DNA from 2 places in the Labrenzia sp. C1B70 genome. Region 1 is predicted to be linked to the other one. Evidence: predicted binding sites of a transcription regulator. Region 1 holds the regulator's gene; the other holds the start of a gene.
The links. The regulator PhoB, encoded in region 1, activates phosphate uptake and scavenging genes when phosphate is short. The targets are predictions, from matches to a motif close to TGTCATNNANCTGTCAT.
Positions count from the first base shown of each region.

Region 2: Q666_RS47285 (alkaline phosphatase) is a predicted target of PhoB. The motif match lies at 1,924-1,940, and genes of this name have one in related genera.

Region 1 covers NZ_AXCE01000062.1:494,173-498,538, forward strand. The annotation lists gene pstA (phosphate ABC transporter permease PstA) at 1-681, shown strand, start outside; gene pstB (phosphate ABC transporter ATP-binding protein PstB) at 729-1,490, shown strand; gene phoU (phosphate signaling complex protein PhoU) at 1,522-2,217, shown strand; gene phoB (phosphate regulon transcriptional regulator PhoB) at 2,298-2,999, shown strand; gene Q666_RS63170 (GcrA family cell cycle regulator) at 3,326-3,862, opposite strand; gene Q666_RS63175 (aspartate aminotransferase family protein) at 4,304-4,366, shown strand, end outside.
Region 2 covers NZ_AXCE01000010.1:322,039-326,404, forward strand. The annotation lists gene Q666_RS47280 (hypothetical protein) at 1-228, opposite strand, end outside; gene Q666_RS47285 (alkaline phosphatase) at 359-1,861, opposite strand; gene Q666_RS47290 (DeoR/GlpR family DNA-binding transcription regulator) at 2,318-3,124, shown strand; gene Q666_RS47295 (ABC transporter ATP-binding protein) at 3,121-4,209, shown strand; gene Q666_RS47300 (ABC transporter substrate-binding protein) at 4,277-4,366, shown strand, end outside.

The DNA.
Region 1 (4,366 bases):
GCGTCCATGATCGGATCGCTGTTCATGATGCTGGTGGTGCTGTTCCTGTCGCTGCCGATCGGCGTGGCCGCTTCCATCTACCTGGAAGAGTTCGCTCCGCAGAACAAGTTCACCGATCTGATCGAGGTGAATATCTCCAACCTGGCCGCCGTTCCCTCCATCGTGTTCGGTATTCTCGGTCTGGCGGTGTTCATCCAGTTCATGCATCTGCCGCAATCCGCACCACTGGTCGGTGGTCTGGTGCTGACGTTGATGACACTTCCGACGATCATCATCTCCACCCGCGCCTCCTTGAAGGCCGTTCCGCCGAGCATCCGCGATGCGGCCCTTGGCATTGGCGCCTCCAAGATGCAGTCGATCTTCCACCATGTCCTGCCGCTGGCAATGCCTGGCATTCTGACCGGCACGATTATCGGTCTGGCACAGGCGCTTGGGGAAACCGCTCCGCTGCTGCTGATCGGGATGGTCGGTTTCATCGCCTCCAATTTCCCGGACGGTGTGGCTGCCGGTTTCTTCTCTCCGAACTCGGCCATGCCGGCCCAGATCTACGAGTGGGCGAAACGCGCCGACCCGGCTTTCTATGAACGCGCTTGGGGCGGGATCATCGTGCTGCTGGTCTTCCTCATGACCATGAACATTATCGCTATCATCCTGCGCCGCAGGTTTGAACGCCGCTGGTAAGGATTGCTCCGATGAACGAGATGCCGAATTTTGAACAGGCGAAAACCATGACCGACAGCAAAATTTCCGCGAACAAGGTGCAGGTCTATTATGGCGATACCCACGCCATCAAGGACGTGGACATCGAGATTCAGCCGCGGTCCGTGACTGCCTTCATCGGTCCGTCCGGGTGTGGCAAGTCGACGTTCCTGCGGACGATCAACCGCATGAACGACACCATCGACATCTGCCGTGTGGAAGGGTCGATCAAGATCGACGGTGAGGACATCTACGATCCCAAGGTCGATCCCGTACAGCTGCGCGCCAAGGTCGGCATGGTTTTCCAGAAGCCGAACCCGTTTCCCAAGTCGATCTACGACAACATTGCGTACGGTCCGCGAATCCATGGTCTGGCCCGCAACAAGTCCGAGCTTGATGAAATCGTTGCCTCCAGCCTGCAGAAGGCCGGGCTTTGGGAAGAAGTCAAGAACCGTCTGGACGAGCCGGGCACCGGCATGTCGGGCGGTCAGCAGCAGCGTCTGTGCATTGCCCGTGCCATTGCCGTCAGCCCGGAAGTGATCCTGATGGACGAACCGTGCTCGGCGCTTGACCCCATCGCGACCGCGAAGGTGGAAGAGCTGATCGACGAACTGCGGGAAAACTTCACCATCGTGATCGTGACCCACTCGATGCAGCAGGCTGCCCGTGTGTCTCAGCGTACCGCGTTCTTCCACCTGGGTGTTCTGGTGGAGGAAGGTCTGACGGAGGACATCTTTACCAATCCGAAGGACAAGCGTACGCAGGACTATATTACGGGCCGCTTCGGCTAAGCATTTTTTAGGTTTCTGAAGGGGACACAGGATGTCTGAACATACAGTCTCGGCTTACGATGACGAACTGACGGCCATGGCCGGCAAGGTTGCCGAAATGGGTGGTATTGCCGAAAAGGCTTTCGCCGATGCGGTGTCCGCGCTGGTGTCGCAGGATCTGGAGCTTGCCAAGGCGACGATCAAGGGCGATGTCCGTCTGGACAGCCTTTACAACGAACTTGAAGTGAAGCTGATCGAGCTGATCGTCCGCCGCCAGCCGATGGGGCAGGACCTGCGTGAAATCACCGCCGCAACGCGCATTGCCAATGACCTGGAGCGTGTTGGCGATCTTGCCAAGAACGTTGCCAAGCGCGTCATCGCCATCGACAGCGACTTGCAATCCAAGAAGCTCGCGATCGGTGTGGAGCACATGACGGAACTCGCTCTTTCGCAGCTCAAGCAGGTGTTGGATGCCTACGCCCGCAAGGATGCGGAAGCCGCCCGCCGGGTTCAGGAAGCCGACGCCGAGGTCGACGCGATCTACACGTCGATCTTTCGCGAACTCCTGACCTACATGATGGAAGACCCGCGGGTCATTACACAGTGCGTCCATCTCTTGTTCTGCGCAAAGAACATCGAGCGCATCGGCGATCACGCGACGAACATCGCCGAGAACGTCTACTACATGGTCACTGGCGAGCGTTTGCCGGAAGACCGGGCAAAGGTCGACGAAACAGGCGCGGTCTGACCCGCCGGTAATCGTCGGATTTGCAGAAGATCTTAACGGCCGGCGCTTCGGCGCCGGTTGCGGTAATTGGAGCGAGATGTATGCCGAAGGTGCTCATCGTTGAAGACGAAGAACCGCTCAGCCTTCTATTGAGATACAATTTGGAAGCGGAAGGGTACTCGGTCGAGTCCTGTGTCCGGGGTGACGAGGCGGAAATCCGCCTGCGGGAAAGCCTGCCGGATCTGTTGCTGCTCGACTGGATGCTGCCGGGCCTGTCCGGAATTGAACTGTGCCGCCGCCTGCGGGCGCGCGAGGATACCGAGCGCCTGCCGGTCATCATGCTGACGGCACGCGGTGAGGAAGCAGAGCGCATCCGCGGCCTGTCGACCGGTGCCGACGACTACGTGGTCAAGCCCTTCTCGGTACCGGAATTGATGGCCCGCGTGCGCGCCATCCTGCGCCGGGCAAGCCCGGAAGTGGTGTCCAGCATGTTGCGGTCCGGCGACATCGAACTGGATCGCGAAACGCACCGTGTTCGTCGCAACACCAAGGAAATACACTTGGGGCCGACGGAATTCCGCCTGCTGGAATTCCTGATGACATCGCCTGGCCGTGTCTTCTCCCGCGAACAACTGCTGGATGGGGTCTGGGGTCACGATGTCTACGTGGATGAACGCACTGTCGATGTTCACGTCGGTCGCTTGCGCAAGGCTCTGAACAAGGGCAAGGCAAAGGATCCTATCCGTACCGTCCGTGGTGCCGGATATGCCTTCAATGACCAGTTCACCTCTGCCACTGCCTGAGGGCAACTTGCAGAATGGAATTAAGGAGCCCGCTTTCAAGCGGGCTTTTTGTTTCTCAGCGGTTATGTGCCTTTCGCGGAGCAAGGTTCTCTTCTGCGACCACCCCATCAGTTGTGTCGGTGTCGGGGCTGATCCTGCGGTCCCTGTCGTGGCGGAGCGGTCAAACAAGGTTTGTTTTGATGGAACGGAAACGGCATGGAGCGGTGCCGAGAACAAGCCATGGGAGGTCACTGTTCGGGGTCGGGCATCTGGTCAAAGGAAGGCCCAAACAAAAAAAGCCCGCCAAATCGGCGGGCTTTGTCATGAATTGGTTAGGTGCGAGGCTATCAGCCTGCCTGAGCCATCGTCTTGCGATCGCGGCGGCGGTCGGCGACCGGCTGATACGCGATCTTGCAGTGATGAGCGCAGTAGGGGACGCCGGCATCGGACTGGCGGCCGCAGAAGTAGAAGTCGTCGGTCGCCGGGTCGCCAATCGGCCATTTGCAGGTCCGCTCGGTCAGCGTCAGGATGGTAGCCCGCTGCGAGATCGGAACAAGTTCTGCAATCGGCTCTACGCGTGGCTTGGCAGCCACCACTGGAGCCGGCGAGATGTCTGCTTTCAGGGCCGTTGCGCCGATCGACTGCGGATGTGACGTCGTCGGTTTCTTCGGCGCTGCACCGGTTGCAGGAGCTGCGGTGCGCGGCCGGCGTGGCTTAGCGCTTGAAGAGGTGGACTTGGCGCGGCCGGACAGGCCAAGGCGGTGCACCTTGCCGATCACGGCGTTACGGGTAACACCACCCAGTTCGCCTGCGATCTGGCTTGCGCTCAAGCCGTCGCCCCAAAGCTTTTTGAGAAGCTCAACTCGTTCGTTTGTCCAACTCATTGCCGCACCCTTTAGTTTGACCGTCCTGCGGCCATTAACCCCGTGTTAAGCATGCGCAAGCACGCTTAATGCTGGCAGATCTAGTGCCTCTTGGTGATTTGCCTCACGAGATCTCGTGTCTGATTGCTGAGAGGTTACAATAACGTTAATTTGTCAGGCAACCACTCGACCCAAACCAGTTGGGGATGAAACGACTTTTCCCCAATTATGGCGAGGTCATTGAGAATTTTATGAAATCCGCCCTCCGCGGCACATGAAATGTCTTGTGCGCCATTTCCATTGACAGTGCATGGTACCGGCAGTGTATAAGAAAGCCGCTGCGTGCCGCCTCATCGGGGCGGCACGTCGCGTTTTGGCCCTTCGGCATCTTTTCAAGGTGACGGCCCGGCGTCGGGGCGACGCAGGGGACAGCAGGGGCGTTTAAAGGAGACAAACGAGGTTATGTCCGCGACTGCACTATTCGGAAATTACGCAAGATCGAACCTGTCTTTCGATCATGGGGAA
Region 2 (4,366 bases), on a different contig from region 1:
GCTGTCGGCCTTCAGGGGTGGGGCCATGTAGCCACCGACCGATACCCTTGTGCCTTCCAGTGAATGGGCGAGGTCGGAAAAGCTCCGGTCCTTGTTGTAAAGCGTGCGCAACTTGAGGGGGGCGTCCGCCGCACCGGCCGTGTCCGGCAGCAGAATTCCGGCAAACGGAGCGAGGCCGAGCCCGACGATAAGCTGTCTGCGGTTCATGACATCCCTGGTTCTGGCCAATTCATGCTCCTAACTTATCCGGCTAATATGACAAACAGGCAAAGGCCTGCCGGGCGGCAGGCCTTCAGGATCCCTGGCAGGTATTCGGCCGGGGATCCCGCTGAGCGCTTGTTGGACGCTGACTGAGGGCTTATTGGGCGTTCACAGCGTGGTTCATGACGTGGAAGATCACGTTCTGCTCGATGGTGCCATCGACCAGATGTGCCCACGGGCCCTTTGCGTAAACCGCAACATCTTCACCCGAATGGGTTTCGGAGGACTTGGGGATCAGCGCCTGCTGGACGTAGTCCAGATCGGTGGCGGTTTCCTGGTCGAGGTCCGGGCGCGAGCCGGTGTAGTCGTTTTCGCCTTCGCCCTTCTTCAGAACCGAGCCGGTGCCGTTCAGGTAACCGATCACGGTGTACGGCTTGCCGTCGTCCGCGGTCAGAACCTTGTCGGAATGTTTGATGCCCACCTGGGCAACGTCGTAGCAAAGGCCGAGGATGGCCGAACCGCGGCCGCAATAACCGTTGAAGGCGATGGCATGTTCGTGGTCGGCGGTGACGATGATGAGCGTATCTTCATCGTTGGTCAGCTCGTCAGCCATGGCAACGGCTTCTGCAAAGGCAACACCGTCGCGCATGGCGCGGGCTGCATTGCCGTCATGGTTGGCGTGGTCGACGCGGCCGGCTTCGATTTCCAGGTAGTAGCCGCCTTCGTTCTTGGACAGATATTCGATGGCTGCCTTGGTCATGTCGGCCAGGGACGGCTCGTCATTGTCGGCGCGGTCGGCCTCATATTCCATGTGGCTGTTGTTGAACAGGGCCAGTACGGGGCTGGAGCCGTCAAGCTTCAGCGACTGGAAACCGGCGGTGTCGGATGCGAACTGAGCACCCAGTCCGGTTGCACGCTCAACCAGGTCGACATTGTCTTCGCGGCGGCCCTTCAGCCCACCCATTTCCTTGTCCTTCGGCAGGAAGTAACGGCCACCGCCGCCCATTGCGAAATCGACGGTGCCGGCTTCCATGGCGTCGATCAGCTGGGTCGCGATGTCCTTCTGTGCGGTGCAGCCTTCCGGCACCGCGTCTTCCCAGTTGCGGTTTGCGGTCTTGGCGTAGACGGCAGCCGGAGTTGCGTGGGTCAGGCGGGCAGTGGAAACCACGCCGACAGACTTGCCGGCTTCGGTCATCATTTCGGAGAACAGGGCAAGCTGGTTGCCTTCAACGGTGGAGCAATCGTCATGGATGGCTTCTTCACCGAGGTTGATCAGGTTGAAGCGCTGCTTCACGCCCGTGTTCATCGAACCGGCGGTCGGAGCGGAGTCCGGCGTCTGGGCGTTGATGTTGTAGGTCTTGACCAGGGCGCTGTAGAACTCCGGAGTTTCGTAAGGGAGAACGTTTTCCTCGCCCAGCATGCCTTTCTGCTGACCGTCGAAAAGGCGCGTGGCGTAGTTGGTGCCGACACCGTTGCCGTCTGCGATCAGCAGGATCACGTTCTTGGCGCGGTTGGTGTTCGGCTGACGGTCCAAAATGGCCTGAATGGCGGCTTCGCCATCCTTGTACCACTGGCTGGAGGCTTGCGGCAGGGCGTCCTGAGCAAAGGCGACGGAGCCGGTAAGGGCCAGCGCGAGCGAAGTGCAAACGATCGTTTTCATGATATCTCCCGGAGGTGAGGGTGCATCCCGGGAGCTACTTAAAAACGCTGCATGACATCTGATTGACAGTTGGATGACGAAACAGATTTGTTATTTTATTACATAACCTCCACGATTGAATTCAATTCTTCTACTTTTGCGCCGTCTTGTCTCTTCTTCGGTAGCGTCTTGTCATCGAACCGCAGGGTTGGTCCCCGGCCGGGTAATCGACCTGGCAGCCTCGTGAAAAGCCCGGGCAATTACAGATAGAAAAATGGTGTCCTGAAATCTGAGGACGCTGTCGCGTCCTGTGTTCCTGGGCTGCCCGCTATCCCCTATTGTCACATCATTTTCATATGAGCGTCGAATAAGGTTCATATGAAAATGTTTTAACGGGCTTCGAAGTCAGGCTTTTTCGAGTCAACATGATGCCTTTGGAGCAACTGGCCTTCTGCATTTGCAGGAGGAGAGGGGACGATGGCGGATCAGAAGAACATGCTTGGGCAAATAGACATTTCAAAGCGTCAGGCCGAAATCGCGGATCTGGTACAAAAGGCAGGGTTTGCGTCCGTCGAGGAACTGGCGGACCGGTTCGAGGTGACCACGCAGACAATTCGCAGGGACGTCAACGGTCTTTGCGAACTGGGGATCCTGCGCCGGACCCACGGCGGCGTCGAGCCTCCGGCACCGGCGTCCAACATCCATTATTCCACCCGGCAGATCCTCAATCTTCCGGAAAAGCAGCTGATTGCGAAACTGGTGGCCGGCCACGTCGGCAACAACCAGTCGATCGCGTTTTCCATCGGTACCACCCCGGAGATCGTGATGCAGGCCCTGGTTGGGCATGAGAAACTGGCGGTTTTCACGAACAATCTGAACGTGGCCTTCACGGCTTCGGTCAATCCGTCGTTTCAGGTGACCATCACCGGCGGGCGGTTGCGTCATGGCGACCGCGACGTGCTGGGGTCCGCAGCGCAGGCGTTCTTTTCCAACTACAAGGTCGATATCGGCATTTTTGGTGTTGCCGGTGTCGATGAAGACGGCACGCTGCTGGATTTCCATGAGGACGAAGTGGCGGCCCGCCAGTCGATACTCGCCAATTGCCGCCGGTCCTATCTGGTCCTCGATCACAGCAAGTTCGGCCGGAACGCCCATGTGCGCGGCGGTCAACTCAGCGATGTCGATGCGATCTTCACCGATTGCCCGGTGCCGGATGTTTTCCTGGCATCGCTGGAAGGCACAAAAACGGAAGTGTTCGTGGCCGACGACGGGGATGAGGCGTGACATCAGATCCGCATATCCCGGGTGCGAAACCCTCTGGCGCCGGCAAGCCGATCGTCCTTGAAACGGTGTCGCGTGCCTGGGGTGAGACGGTGGCCGTCGATGGCCTGTCGATCGATATTCCGGCAGGCTCCTTCACGGCACTTCTGGGTCCGTCCGGCTGTGGCAAGTCAACGACATTGCGCATGATTGCGGGTCTCGAGAATGTCAGCAGCGGACGCATCCTGATCGGCGGAGAGGATGTCACCGGCCGTCCGTCGGCCAAGCGTGACCTTGCCATGGTGTTCCAGTCCTATGCGCTGTTTCCGCATCTGAACGTTGGCGAGAACATCATTTTCGGCCTCAAGGTCCGCCGGGTCGGCAGGGCCGAGCGGGACCGGCGTCTTGCAAGGGTTGCCGATCTTCTGGGCCTTGGCCAGTTGCTGGAGCGCAAGCCGGGTCAGCTTTCGGGCGGTCAGCAGCAGCGTGTCGCGCTTGGACGGGCAATCATCGGCGAAAAGCCGATCTGCCTGATGGACGAGCCGCTGTCCAATCTCGACGCCAAGCTGCGCCATGAAATGCGGGTGGAGATCCGCGCGCTGCAGCAGCAGCTCGGCTTCACGATGGTCTATGTCACGCATGATCAGGTCGAGGCCATCACCATGGCCGATCAGGTGGTGCTTTTGAACGGTGGCCGGCTGGAGCAGGTGGCGAGCCCGCGGGATCTTTACGAAAAACCGGCAACGCCCTTTGCCGCCCGTTTCATCGGCACCCCGCCAATGAACCTCTTTCCGGCCAATGCCTTCAGGAAACTGTGCACCGCGCCGGACTTCAAGCTGGGCCTGCGCCCTGAGGCAATGCATCTGGAAGACGGCGGCCCGGTCAACGCGTCTGTTCGTGCCGTCGAGTATCTGGGGGCGGATGTGCTGGCCGATTGCGAAGTTGCCGGCACCGGTTTTCAGGTGCGCCTTCCGGCCAGCCGGGCCTTCACGCCCGGCCAGTCCGTGCAGCTCGGCTTTTCGCCGGACGATCTTCATGTTTTCGACGCCGATACCGGCCGCCGCCGAGACGATCTCATTTCCGAGTTCGGAGCCTTGTTGCGCTCCTGACCTGCTGCGCACGCCCGCGTAGACCGACCGCAGACCTGCGGATTTTCGAACCTTAGGAAGTAAACTGATGTTGAAGTCCACTTTCCTGAAAGCCGTTGCGGCAACGGCGCTTTCCTTCAGCACCTGGGCCTCCGCTCAGGCTGTTGATTTGCAATTC